2 regions of the Actinoplanes teichomyceticus ATCC 31121 genome follow, and region 2 is predicted to be linked to the other one. Evidence: riboswitches for the same ligand, from Rfam matches in the RefSeq annotation. Region 2 holds a riboswitch; the other holds the start of a gene.
The links. A riboswitch is a leader RNA that binds a small molecule or an ion and turns the genes downstream of it on or off. The one in region 2 is predicted to bind glycine.
Positions count from the first base shown of each region.

Region 1: another riboswitch for glycine. It lies ahead of gcvP (aminomethyl-transferring glycine dehydrogenase); the one in region 2 lies ahead of gcvT (glycine cleavage system aminomethyltransferase GcvT).

Region 1 is NZ_CP023865.1:4,139,358-4,146,373, forward strand. Features, by position in the region: gene ACTEI_RS18250 (chorismate-binding protein) at 1-237, opposite strand, end outside; gene ACTEI_RS18255 (DUF5999 family protein) at 359-559, shown strand; gene gcvP (aminomethyl-transferring glycine dehydrogenase) at 683-3,493, opposite strand; glycine riboswitch at 3,571-3,675, opposite strand; gene mgrA (L-glyceraldehyde 3-phosphate reductase) at 3,772-4,731, shown strand; gene ACTEI_RS18270 (nucleotidyltransferase domain-containing protein) at 4,779-5,459, shown strand; gene ACTEI_RS18275 (class I SAM-dependent methyltransferase) at 5,476-6,330, opposite strand; gene ACTEI_RS18280 (helix-turn-helix domain-containing protein) at 6,378-6,959, shown strand.
Region 2 is NZ_CP023865.1:4,537,792-4,544,807, reverse strand. Features, by position in the region: gene ACTEI_RS20125 (MFS transporter) at 1-948, opposite strand, end outside; gene ACTEI_RS20120 (MarR family winged helix-turn-helix transcriptional regulator) at 1,009-1,467, shown strand; glycine riboswitch at 1,521-1,615, shown strand; glycine riboswitch at 1,620-1,697, shown strand; gene gcvT (glycine cleavage system aminomethyltransferase GcvT) at 1,731-2,771, shown strand; gene ACTEI_RS20110 (L-serine ammonia-lyase) at 2,852-4,165, shown strand; gene ACTEI_RS20105 (cyclase family protein) at 4,374-5,231, shown strand; gene ACTEI_RS20100 (DUF1330 domain-containing protein) at 5,382-5,717, shown strand; gene ACTEI_RS20095 (S1 family peptidase) at 5,901-6,959, opposite strand.

The DNA of each region.
Region 1 (7,016 bases), 400 kb from region 2:
CAGGAGGCCATGACCGTTAGGCCGGTATTTGTCAGCCGAACGGCCGAGGTTTCGCACCGGCAGTCCGTTGTCGGCGAGGAAGGCGGTCAGAAGCTCGGCAGGGTCACCGGAATCACCCCGGCGCCACGCGAACACACGTAACGCATGGTGACGGGCACGGCAGGCGGTCGGCGCCGCCGGCGGAGCGACGGAGGGAGACAGCCGGCAGTGGTCGCCGGACCCCGGAGCGTGGACCATCGATACCGCGAAATCGCGGTCGGACGCCGTCACCGCCGGGCACCGTCATCGTTCGATGTGAGGTAACGTTCGACCCCGACTTTGTGAACCTTCACACAGCCCCCTACCGGAGTAAACGCTGATGTGCCAGCACCAATCCCCCTGCCCCCCAGCCGACGCGATCGACCGGGAGGCCGCCCGCACCGTGGCGACCTTCCAGGAACAGGGCTGGAGCCTGCTCTGCAACGGCGTCATCGTCTTCGAGGACACCGGTGAGCTGCTTCCGGACGGCACCACGATCGAGCCGCACCGCGGTCCGGCACGGCACGCTCTCGCTGCGTAATCACCCAGGGTAACGAAACCACCGCGGTGGCGGCGGTGGGTTCTGCCCGCGCGCTCGGGGCTGCACCGAAAGACGGCGCAGGCCGCGATCATGATGACCGCGACCTGCGCACGCGTCCTCCGGTCAGCTCTCGAACGCCTCCGGCGCCGGGCACGAGCAGACCAGGTTGCGGTCGCCGTAGGCCCCGTCGATACGGCGCACCGGCGGCCAGTACTTCGCCGTCCGGTCGACGCCCTCGGGGAAACCGGCCACCGAGCGCGGGTACGGGTGCGACCACTCGTCCGCGCTCACCGCCGACGCGGTGTGCGGCGCGTTCGCCAGCGGGTTGTCGTCGCGGGGCCACACGGCCGCCGCGACCTGGTCGATCTCCTTGCGGATCGCGATCATCGCGGCGCAGAACCGGTCCAGCTCGGCCAGGTCCTCGCTCTCGGTCGGCTCCACCATCAGGGTGCCGGCGACCGGGAACGACATGGTCGGTGCATGGAACCCGTAGTCGATCAGCCGCTTCGCCACGTCGTCCACGCTCACCCCGGTGGCCTTGGTGATCGGCCGCAGGTCGAGGATGCACTCGTGCGCGACCAGGCCGTTGTCCCCGGTGTAGAGGACCGGGTAGTGCTCGCGCAGCCGGGCCGCCACGTAGTTGGCCGCCAGCACCGCCGACGCGGTCGCCTGGGCCAGCCCGTCCGGCCCCATCATCCGCAGGTAGGCCCAGGAGATCGGCAGGATGCCGGCCGAGCCGTGCGCCGCCGCCGACACGGCGTGGTGCTCGCCGGGCTCCAGGGGGTCGCCCGGCAGGAACTCGGCCAGGTGCGCACGCACCGCGACCGGCCCGACGCCGGGGCCGCCGCCGCCGTGCGGGATGCAGAACGTCTTGTGCAGGTTCAGGTGTGACACGTCGGCGCCGAACTTGCCCGGCTTGGCGAAACCGACCAGGGCGTTGAGGTTGGCCCCGTCGACGTACACCTGGCCGCCGGCCTCGTGCACCCGCGCGCACAGCTGCGCGATCGAGGTCTCGTAGACGCCGTGCGTGGACGGGTAGGTCACCATGATCGCGGAGAGCGCGTCCCGATGCTTGTCGATCTTGGCGGCCAGGTCGGTGAGGTCGACGTTGCCGTTCTCGTCGCAGGCCACCACGACCACCCGCATACCGGCCATCACCGCGCTGGCCGCGTTGGTGCCGTGCGCCGAGGACGGGATCAGGCAGACGTCGCGGTGCGCCTCGCCGCGCGAGCGGTGGTAGCCGCGGATCGCCAGCAGGCCGGCCAACTCGCCCTGGGAGCCGGCGTTGGGCTGGACGCTGACCGCGTCGTACCCGGTGATCTCGGCGAGCCAGCCCTCCAGCTGGGCGACCAGTTCCTCGTAGCCGCGGGTCTGGCCGGCCGGGGCGTACGGGTGGATGTTCGCGAACTCCGGCCAGGTGACCGGCTCCATCTCGGTGGTGGCGTTCAGCTTCATCGTGCACGAGCCCAGCGGGATCATGCCGCGGTCCAGCGCGTAGTCACGGTCGGCGAGCCGGCGCAGGTAGCGCAGCATGCCGGTCTCCGAGTGGTGGGTGTTGAACACCGGATGGTCCAGATAGTCGGTGGTCCGGGCCAGCGGCTCGGCCCCGCAGGCGGCCGGTGCGGCCACGGCGGCGCCGAAGGCGGCGAGCACCGCCGCGACATGGGCGGCGGTGGTGGTCTCGTCGCAGGCGACCGACACCCGGTCCGCGTCGACCGGGCGCAGGTCGACGCCGGACTCCGCGGCGGCCGCGACGATCGCCGCGGCCCGGCCGGGCACCACGGCGGTGACCGTGTCGAAGAACGCGGTGTGGGCCAGCTCGACGCCGGCCGCGGTGAGGCTGCCGGCCAGGGTCAGCGCGTGCTCGTGCACCCGCTTGGCGATCGCGCGCAGCCCGGCCGGGCCGTGGTAGACCGCGTACATGCCGGCCATCACGGCCAGCAGGACCTGGGCGGTGCAGATGTTGCTGGTCGCCTTCTCCCGGCGGATGTGCTGCTCGCGGGTCTGCAGCGCGAGGCGGTAGGCGGGCGCGCCGTCGGCGTCCTTGGACACGCCGACCAGCCGGCCGGGCAGCGAGCGCTCCAGGCCGGCGCGCACGGCCAGGTAGCCGGCGTGCGGGCCGCCGAAGCCCAGGGGTACGCCGAAGCGTTGCGTCGTGCCGGCCGCGATGTCCGCGCCGATCTCGCCGGGCGGGCGCAACAGGGTCAGCGCGAGCAGGTCGGCGGCGACAGTGACCAGGGCGCCGCGGGCGTGGGCGGCCTCGACCAGGGCGGCGTGGTCGCGGACCGCGCCGGACGCGCCCGGGTACTGCAGGTGCACGCCGAAGCACTCGTCCGGCAGCGGCTCACCGGCGTCCAGGTCGACCAGGCGCAGCTCGATGCCGAGCGGTTCGGCGCGGGTGCGCAGCACGGCCAGCGTCTGCGGGAACGTGTCGGCGTCCACGGCGTACGTCGAGCTCTTGCTCCGCGACGCGCGGCGCGCCAGCGTCATCGCCTCGGCCACCGCCGTGGCCTCGTCCAGCATCGACGCGTTCGCCGTGGTCAGCCCGGTCAGGTCGGTGACCACGGTCTGGAAGTTCAGCAGCGCCTCCAGCCGGCCCTGGCTGATCTCCGGCTGGTACGGCGTGTACGCGGTGTACCACGCCGGGTTCTCCAGCACGTTGCGCCTGATCACCGCCGGCGTGTGGGTGCCGTAGTAGCCCAGGCCGATCATCGGGGTGGCCGGCGTGTTGCGCGCGGCGATCGCCCGCAGCTCGGCGATCGTCTCCTCCTCGGAGGCGCCCGCCGGCAGGTCCAGGGCGCCGCGGAACCGGATCGACTCGGGGATCGCGGCGTCCATCAGCTCGTCGAGTGACTCGTACCCGACGGTCTTGAGCATCTCCGCCTGCTCGTCGGCCTGCGGGCCGATGTGGCGATGGGTGAACGGCGACGTCATAGGGGCGGCTCCCGGGCTGAAGAAGGTCGACATGCAACCTCCCCCTCTGTCATACCCAGCCGGGCACTTCAGAGTCGCCTGCCCACGCGGTCCTTTTGCCTGAGAGGTTCCGGGGAGGATTTGCCCCTTCGGCGCCGATGGGCCCTGAAGGTCAGGACCCGGGTCTCTCCCGCGCGGGTGTTGCCGGCTGCTCTCAACCTACCAGCGCACACGGTCATGATCGGAATGCCTAGGCTGTGTCTGTGACCTACTCCCCTGCCGTTGACCGTTACGAGTCCATGACGTACCGCCGCGCGGGTCGCAGCGGGCTGCAGCTGCCGGCCATCTCCCTCGGGCTGTGGCACAACTTCGGCGACACCCGCCCGGCCGAGCGCCAGCGCGACATCGTCCGCCGCGCCTTCGACCTCGGGGTCACCCACTTCGACCTGGCCAACAACTACGGGCCGCCGCCGGGCAGCGCCGAGACCAACTTCGGCCGGATCCTCGCCGGCGACCTGCGGCACCACCGTGACGAGCTGGTCATCTCCAGCAAGGCCGGCTACACCATGTGGGACGGTCCGTACGGCGACTGGGGCTCGCGGAAATACCTGATCAGCTCGCTGGACCAGTCGCTGAAGCGGCTCGGCGTCGACTACGTCGACATCTTCTACCACCACCGGCCCGACCCGCAGACGCCGCTGGAGGAGACGATGGGCGCGCTGGACGCCATCGTGCGCTCCGGCAAGGCGCTGTACGTCGGCCTGAGCAACTACCGGTCCGAGCAGACCGCGAAGGCCGCCGCGATCCTGCGCGAGCTGGGCACGCCGCTGCTGATCCACCAGCCGTCGTACTCGATCCTGAACCGCTGGATCGAGCACGACCGGCTGCTCGACACCCTCGCGGAGGCCGGCGCCGGATGCATCGCGTTCAGCCCGCTGCAGCAGGGCCTGCTCACCGACCGCTACCTCGACGGCATCCCGGACGACTCGCGGATCCGCACCAGCGTGTTCCTGGACGAGAAGGCCCTGGACGCGAAGACCATGGGCCGGTTGCACGCGCTCAACGACCTCGCCAAGCGGCGCGGGCAGTCCCTGGCCCAGCTGGCGCTGGCCTGGGCGCTGCGCGACCCGCGGATGACCAGCCTGATCATCGGCGCGTCCAGCGTGCGGCAGCTGGAGGACAACATCGGCGCGCTGCGCAACCCGGCGCTGAGCCAGGACGAGCTGGACGCCATCGACGCCACCGTGCTGGACCTCTAGAAAAATCGCGCGCCCGCCCGGGGCCGGTTTCCGTACCGTCCCCGGGCATGCGCACGGACCTCGTCGAAGAGCACACCATCCTGTCCGTCGTGGTCGGCTCGCGCGCCTACGGCCTGGACACCCCGGACAGCGACCACGACCGGCGCGGCGTCTACGCGGCGCCGACCCGCGAGCTGTGGCGTCTCGACAAACCGCCCACCCACCTGGACGGTCCGGCCGAGGAGCAGTTCTCCTGGGAGATCGAGCGGTTCTGCACGCTGGCCGTGCAGGCCAATCCGACCGTGCTGGAGGTGCTCTGGTCGCCGCTGGTCGAACGGCTCACGCCGGACGGCGAGCAGCTGCTGGCGGCCCGCCGGGCGTTCCTGTCGCGGCGGGTGGCCGCGACCTACGGCAACTACGCGCGCGACCAGCTCGACCGGGTGGCCGCCCGGCGGGCCCGCACCGGCGAGACCAACCACAAACAGGCCATGCACATGATCCGGCTGCTGATCGCCGGCGCGCACGTGCTGCGCACCGGGGAGGTCCTGGTCGACGTGCGCGGGCTGCGTGACCGGCTGATGCCGATCCGGCACGGCGAGCTGCCGTGGGCGGCGGTCGCCGCCTGGGCCGCGCGGCTGCTCGCCGACCTGGCCGAGGCCGCGGCCGGGACACGGCTGCCGGAACACCCCGACCGGGAACGGGTCGACCGGCTGCTCGGCGAGATCCGGGAGCACGGCCTGCGCCGGTGACCGGTTTGCCGGCGCGTCAGCCGCGACGGCCGATCCACACGTCCCGGGTGGCGCGGACGGTGAGATCGTCGCGGCCGGGCAACCCGGCCACGATCGCGTCGAGGGCGGCCAGTTCGGCGCCGCCCAGCCGGTCGCCGAGCCGGTCCCGGGTGCGCTGCAGGGTGACCTGCGCGTAGCGCAGCGCGGCGGCGCCCAGCGGCGGGCGCAGCTCGATGGCGAAACGGCGCGCGCCCTCGAGCTCGAACCCGGCGGCCCGCAGCCGGGCGCCCCAGTCCTCGCCCATGTGCATGCCGGCCTCCCGCCGCAGCCGGGCCAGCTCGGCCTGGCAGCGGTCCTCCAGGGCGCTGCCGGCCGGGTCGGTGAGGAAGCGCGGGAACCCGTCCAGCTCGCTGATCACGACCGCGCCGCCGGGGCGCAGCACGTCGCGGACCCGGGTCAGCGCGGCGGCCGGGTCGGCCAGGTGGTGCATCGACGCCGACGCCCACACCAGATCGGCCGGGCCGAGCTGCGGCCAGTCGCCGTCCAGGTCGGCGCGGACCGTCCGGACCCGCTCGCCGCAGCCGGCCTCGGTGGCGCGCCGCCGCAGCCGGGCGAGCATGTCCTCGTCCACGTCCACCGCGGTCAGCGCGGCGCCGGGCAGGTGCCGGGCCAGGGCGAGCGTGCCGGTGCCGGTCCCCGCGCCGAGGTCGACGACGCGCGGCCGGTCCGGCGCCGCCGCGGCGGCCCAGCCGATCACCTCGTCGTAGTAGTCGCGCAGCACCTCGGCGTCGAGGTCGAGCATCTCGGCGAGCTGACCGGGCTGATCGTGGCCGTGCCGGTGGTGGCCGTGCTGGTGAGTACCGGGCTGGTGGTGACCGTGTTCGTGTGCCATGCCCCGAGGCTACCGCCGCCTTGCGTGAACGGCATACCATCTTGCGTATGACGCAAGACGGTGAGCTGGACGCCCTCGTCCGCCAACGGATCCGCGGGCTGCGGGTCGCTCGCGGCTGGTCGCTCGACGAGCTGGCCGCCCGCAGCTATCTGAGCCCGTCCACGCTGAGCCGCATCGAGACCGGGCACCGGCGCATCGCCCTCGATCAGCTGGCCCCGATCGCCCGGGCGCTCGGCACCACCCTCGACCAGCTGGTCGAGTCGGGCCGGGACGAGGACGTGGTGATCCGCCCGCACCACGACGCGTCCCGCGGCATGACCACGTGGCTGCTCAGCCGCGAGGGCGTCCCGGCCGGGATGACCGTGGCCAAGCTGCGCGTGGACCGGCCGGTGCCGGCCGACCTGCGGGTGCACCCCGGCCGCGACTGGTTCGTCGTGCTCTCCGGCGCCGTGGTGCTGCGCCTGGCCGAACGCACCATCGTGGTCCGCACCGGCGAGGCCGCCGAGTTCTCCACGATGGTGCCGCACGCGTTCGGCTCCACCGGCGGCCCGGCCGAGATCCTGTGCATCCTCGACCACGAGGGCGAGCGCTCCCACCTGGGACCGGCCCGCGACCGGCGACCCGGCTGACCCCGCGACCGGTCCGGCGGCGGCCCAAGGTCGACAACCCGACAGCCGGGCCGGCGC
Region 2 (7,016 bases):
CAGCGTGTTGTTGATGCCGGCCACCACGCCGGAGGCGATCACGCAGACCACGACCACCCAGCGGGTGTCGGTGCCCAGGCCGATCAGCGCCAGCAGGACGGCGAAGGCGCTCAACGCCCCGTACAGCGCGGGGGCGGTGCCGAACCGGCGGTGCAGCCACGGCGCGCCGGTGATCGAGAAGAAGGCCAGCAGCAGGCCCCAGGCGAAGAACACGAAGCCGAGCTGCGTGGCGCCGAGCTCCATCGGGTACGGCGCGTAGCCGAGCATGGTGAAGAAGCCCCAGTTGTACAGCAACGCGGTGACGCCCATGATGAGCAGGCCGCGGTGGCGCAGCGCCCGGATCGGCTCGGTGACCGAGGTGCGGCGCGCCGGCTTCGGGGTCGGCTCCAGCAGGACGGCCGTGGCGAGCAGGGCGATCGCCATCAGCACCGCGACGCCGAAGAACGGGCCCCGCCAGCTGATGTCGCCGAGCAGGCCGCCGATCAGCGGGCCGGCCGCGATGCCCAGGCCGAGCGCCGCCTCGTAGAGCACGATCGCGCCGGCGAAGCCGCCGGTGGCGGACGCGACGATCACGGCCAGCGAGGTGGCGATGAACATCGCGTTGCCCAGTCCCCAGCCGGCCCGGAACCCGACGATGCCGTCGATCGTGTCGGAGAGGCCGGCGAGCGCTGCGCACACGACGATCAGGCCGAGCCCGGTGATCAGCGTGGCCTTGGCGCCGATCCGGCTGGCGATCCAGCCGGTGAACAGCATCGCCACCGCGGTGACCAGTAGGTAGCTGGTGAACAGCAGGCTCACCTGACTGGGGGTGGCGTGCAGTTTGTCGGAGATGGCCGGCAGGATCGGGTCGACCAGCCCGATGCCCATGAAGCTGACGACGCAGGCGAACGCGACCGCGAAGACGGCTCGTGGTTGGTTGAACAATGATGGACCGGGAGCGCCACTCACCGGATCACCTCCGCGTAGGACAAGATCTGGATGTTTCAACCCTAGGTACATAATGAGGTTATGCACATGGCGGACGGCCGGAGTCGTGGGTCACAGTTGCTGCCGGTGCTGGCGCAACTGGTCCGTTTCCTGCGCCAGCTGGAGGGGCCCGAGCACCCCAGCTCGGTCGCGCTCGCGGTGCTGCGCCGGCTCGCCGACGAGGGGCCCGGCCGGGTCAGCGACCTCGCCCGCCTGACCCGGGCCTCGCAGCCGGGCATGACCCAGCTGATCGGCCGGATGGAGAGGTCCGGCCTGGTGCAGCGGGTGCCCGACCCCACCGACGGCCGCGGCGTGCTGGTCGGGGTGACCGGGGCCGGCCGCCAGATGCTCGCGCGCACCTACGCCCACTACGCCGAGACCCTGGACCGGCTCTTCGAGCGGCTGCAACCGGACGACAGCGACGCCATCCTGCGGGCGCTTCCGGCCCTGACCCGGCTGGCCGAGGCGGGGGAGAAGGAGGGCCCGGACAATGGATCTTGAAGACCCTGGGCCGGCCTGATAGCTTCCGAACCACAAATGAAGACTTCGCCGCTGCAACCGCTGCGGGAGAGCACCCGCCACCCCGGGGGTCGCCGAAGGAGCAACTTCTCCCTCAGAATCTCTCAGGCCCACGTACCGCACCGGTCAGGCGACTCTGGAAAGTCCGGAACACTCCGGCGCCCAAGGTGCAAACCGTTCGCGCGGTGAACCTCTCAGGCCCGATGACAGAGCGAGGGAGGCCCGACCGCCAAGGAGCCTCCCTCTTGCGACGCACCGCGCTTCACGACGTGCACCAGCGCCTCGGCGCCACCTTCACCGGCTTCGCCGGCTGGCAGATGCCGCTGCGGTACGGCAGCGACGTGGCCGAGCACCACTGCGTACGCAGATCGGCCGGCCTCTTCGACCTCGGGCACATGGGCCAGCTGGAGGTCACCGGCGCCGACGCCGCCGCCTTCCTGGACTACGCCCTGGTCGGGCGGCTGTCCGCGGTGCCGGTCGGCCGGGCGAAGTACACCATGCTCTGCCACACCAACGGCGGCGTCCTCGACGACCTGGTCGTCTACCGGCTCGCCGAGCGGCGCTTCCTGGTCGTGGCGAACGCCGCGAACGCCGCGATCGTGCTGGCCATGCTCGGCGAGTACTCCGGCGGCTACACGGTCACCGTCACCGAACGGGATCGCGCGCTGATCGCGGTGCAGGGCCCGCACGCCGTCCGGGTCGTCGGCGAGCACCCCGACCTGCGCTACTACGGCATCAAGCCGGACCGGTTCGCCGGCCGCGACGTGCTGCTGGCCCGCACCGGCTACACCGGCGAGGACGGGTTCGAGATCTACTGCGACAACGCCGACGCCGAGGCGGTCTGGGAACGGGCCGCCGCGGCCGGGGCCGCCCCGGCCGGACTCGCCTGCCGCGACACGCTGCGCCTGGAGGCCGGGATGCCGCTGTACGGCCACGAGCTGACCGTGCGCACCACCCCGTTCCACGCCGGTCTCGGCCGGGTCGTCGCGCTGGACAAGCGTGACTTCGTCGGCGGCCCCGCGCTGCGCGCCGTGCGGCCGGAGACGGTGCTGGTCGGGCTGGTCACCCGGGGCCGGCGCGCGCCACGCGCCGGGTACGCCGTGCTCGACCCGGACACCGGCGCGAAGGTCGGCGAGGTCACCAGCGGCGCGCCGTCGCCGACCCTGGGCCACCCGATCGCGATGGCGTACGTGGCGAAAAACCTGGAGAAGAAGCGTCTCGTGGTCGATGTGCGGGGCACCCATGAGGAAGCCGACATCGTTCCGCTCCCCTTCTACCGACGATAGAGGCCCGATGCGTCACACCAGGGACCACGGATGGCCCACCCGTCCCCGCGCCGCCCGCCCGCACCCGGAGGTCTGAGGACATGGCCGTCTCCGTCTTCGACCTGTTCTCGATCGGCATCGGGCCGTCCAGCTCGCATACGGTCGGCCCGATGCGCGCCGCCCGGATGTTCACCGCCCACCTCGACGACCGGGTGACCGGCATCCGTGCCGAGTTGTTCGGCTCGCTCGGCGCCACCGGCCACGGCCACGGCACGCCCCGCGCGGTCCTGCTCGGTCTGGCCGGGCACGATCCGGAGACGGTCGACACCGGCCTGGAACCCCCGGCGGACGGCCGGATCGCGCTGCCCTGCGGCCGCGTGGTCGAGGTCGACCTGGTGCTGCACCGGCGGCGGTCGCTGCCCGAGCACCCCAACGGGATGACCTTCACGGCCCTCGGCTCCGACGGCGCCGAGCTGCTGCGCAAGACCTACTTCTCGGTCGGCGGCGGGTTCGTCGTGGGCGCGGGCGCCTCCCGGGTACGTACCGGCGACACGCCGCTGCCGCACCCGTTCTCCTCGGGCGCCGAGCTGCTGGCGCTGACCCGCGCCACCGGGCTGTCCATCTCGCGGCTGATGCTGGCCAACGAGACGGCGTGGCGCCCGCAGAGCCAGGTGCGCGCCGGACTGCTCGCGATCTGGCGGGTGATGCGCGAGTGCGTGGACGCCGGGCTGGACGCCGAGGGGGTGCTGCCCGGGGGCCTCAAGGTGCGCCGGCGGGCCGCCGTGACCGCCCGCCAGCTGCGCGCCGCCGGGGATCCGGCCGTGCACGCGATGGAGTGGCTCACCGCGTACGCGATGGCGGTCAACGAGCAGAACGCGGCCGGAGGTCGCGTGGTGACCGCGCCCACCAACGGCGCCGCGGGCATCATTCCGGCGGTCCTGAGCTACTACATGTCGTTCGTGCCGGGCGCCTCTCCGGACGGGGTGGTCCGCTTCCTGCTGACCGCGGGCGCGATCGGGCTGCTGTTCAAGGAGAACGCGTCGATCTCCGGCGCCGAGGTGGGCTGCCAGGGCGAGGTCGGCTCGGCGTGCGCGATGGCCGCCGCCGGCCTGGCCGAGGTGCTCGGTGGGACCCCGGAGCAGGTGGAGAACGCCGCCGAGATCGGCATGGAGCACAACCTGGGGCTGACCTGCGACCCGGTCGGCGGCCTGGTGCAGATCCCGTGCATCGAGCGGAACGGGATGGCGGCGGTCAAGGCGGTGACCGCGGCCCGGATGGCGCTGCGCGGCGACGGGCGGCACCACGTCTCCCTGGACAAGGTCATCAAGACCATGAAGGAGACCGGCGCCGACATGAAGATCAAGTACAAGGAGACCTCGCGCGGCGGCCTCGCCGTCAACGTCATCGAGTGCTGAGGCTGCCCCGCCGGCGTCGGCGGGCCACCTCTCGCGCCGTTCGCGGGACAGGTCGGGTTCTGGGGTCATCGCGGGCCGCGCCTCGTGCCGTCCGCCGTTTCCGGGGCGGACAACCGCGATCCGTGCGGGCAGGATGGGGGCAGTGAGCGGGCGTCGCGCGACGATCACGGGCGGCGAGCCGCGGCCGAGCCGAGGAGGTTGATCCGCGATGTGCACCGGGCCGGGCCGGACCGGAGTGACCCGCCGCGCGCTGCTGTCCGGCGGGGCGGGGGCGGCCGCCGCCGTGGCGCTGGCCGAGCCGGCGCAGGCCGCGGGCAGGCACCGTGGCCTGCGTGACCTGACCCATCCGCTCGGGCCGGCCTTCCCGGCGTTCAGCCCGGGGGAGGAGGCGGCGCGCGGCACCGTCACGACGATCCCCGACGACGGGTACTACATGCAGCAGTGGCGGCTGATCGAGCACGTCGGCACGCACGTGGACGCGCCCGCGCACTTCACCCCCGGCGGCCGTACCTCCACCGAGCTGCGGCCGTCCGAGCTGATCCGCCCGGCCGTGGTGATCGACATCGCGGAGCGGGCCGCCCGCGACGCCGACACCGTCGTGACGGTGCGCGACATCCAGGCGTTCGAGCGCCGCCACGGCCGCATCCCGGACGGCGCGGCCGTGCTGATGTACTCCGGCTGGGGCGCGAAGGCCGGCGACCCGGACGCGTACCGCGGCGCCGACGCGGCCGGCACGCTGCACTTCCCCGGCTTCGGCACGGACGCCTGCGAGTGGCTTCTGCGCCACCGCGCGATCGGCTGTCTCGGCGTCGACACGCTCAGCATCGACCCCGGCGACTCGGCGACCTTCGACACCCACCGCGCGCTCACCGGCGCCGACCGCTACGGCCTGGAGAACCTCGCCGGGCTGGACCGCGTCCCGCGGCATGGCGCGACCGTCTTCGTCGGCCTGATCCCGTACGAGGGCGGCTCGGGTGGTCAGGCGCGGGTCCTCGCACCTGGTGAGTGGTCGGGCGTGGGTCGCCGCCTGGTGAGTGGTCGGGTCCGGGTCGTCGCCGCCTGGTGAGTGGTCGGGCGTGGGTCGCCGCCTGGTGAGTGGTCGGGTCCGGGTCCTCGCCACCCGGTGACCGGCGCGCCCGGCGACGACCTGGCGGGTAATCGCCACGGCGGCGCGCGACCGGCAAGATCGAGACATCGCCGTACCGGAAGGAGCATGATGACCGCCTACGCCGTCGCCCATCTGCGCACCACCAGCGCCCACGAGGACGTGCTGACCTACATCGAGCGGGTGCAGGACACCATGGCGCCCTACGGCGGGCGCTTCCTGGTGCACGGCACGCAGGTCGAGGTCGTCGAGGGGGAGTGGCCGGGCGCCCTGGTCATGCTCGCCTTCCCGGACATGGACTCGGCCCGCGCGTGGTACGCCTCCCCGGCGTACCGGGAGATCCTCCCGCTGCGCACCCGCCACATCGCCGGTGACGTGGTCTTCGCCGAGGGCGTCCCACCCGGCTACGACGCCCGGGCGACCGCCGCCGCGATGCGCGCGGGCTAGAGCCGGCCGGGCGCGGCAGGCCCGCGGATCCGCGGGCCTGCGGAATGCCCGGCGACGCGGGCGCCCGCGGCGACCTGCCACCGGCACATCCGGCGCGGTGCGGCCCTGCGGCGGGAGGCGGGGTGCGGGTGGCCGGGCGCCGGCCGGGGTCGCGCGAATCGCTCGCCGGGCTCGTGCTCGCGGTCAGCGGCGGCGCCGGGTGGGTGCTTTGCGCCGGTGACCGCCCCCGTGGCCGCGGCCCCCGCCCGGGCCTCCGCTGCCGCGCGTGCGGCCCCGGCTGCCCGTGCGGCTCGGGCTGCCCGTGCGGCTGCGGGCGGACCTCGCTCTGCGGCCTCGGCGGGACTCGGCCAGGCCGACGCAGAACATGACCGCGGCGAAACCCACCCCGAGGTACGCCGCCCACGGCATCCGGAATCCCGGCGCGTGCGTGGCCGCGGCGGGCGGGGCCGGGCGGGCGCCGGCGGGAGCGGCATCCGAGCCGATCACCGAGGTGATCCACGCGGCCACCGTGTCGATCCGGCCGGCCTGGTCGGCGCCGGTGTGCGGGCAGTCCGGGCCGTGGCTCACCACACCGACGACCGTCGCCGTGCCGTTCGGGCCGGCGGTGAAGTAGGGCCCACCGGAGTCGTGCTCGCAGGCGCTGGTGGTCCGCGCGGGTTCGACGCCGGACATGCCGATCTCGGTGCGGGTGACCGACGTGACCCGGAACAGCCCGGTGCGCAGCCGGTCCGGGGTCCGGCGCGCGGTCGCCCGGATCAGTCCGTAGCCGACCAGCCGCACCCGGGCGCCGAGCTTCGGGGCGACGCGGCTCACCCGCATCGGCCGTACGTCGGTGACCGCCCGGTCGAGCCGGGCCAGCGCCACGTCCACGGAGCCGTGCTGGCGGACCGCCACCACGCGTACGTCGTGGCCGCCGGAGCCGCCGAGCGCGGCCCGGCCGACGGTGGCGACCGTCCTGCGGGCGACCGGGCGGGCGACCCGGTTGCCGCGGGTGTCCCGGAAGCAGTGGCCGGCGGTGAGCACCCAGTGCGGCGAGACCAGGCCGCCGGAGCAGGAGCTGTCCCGGGTGCCGCCACCGGCGACCGGGATGTCGACGCCGGTCAGTTTCACCGCGAAGCCGTACCTCCCGTCGGGCACGGCGAGGCCGTCGGCGATGGCGTTGGCCGGCGTGGCGCCGAGCAGCACGACGGCGAGCGCCGCGAGGCAGGCGCCGACGGCCCGCCATCCCCGTTGACCCTCCATACGGGAATACTGTCGGATGCCGTCCACCCGGGCGGAACGCGTGCCACCCGAGTGAGG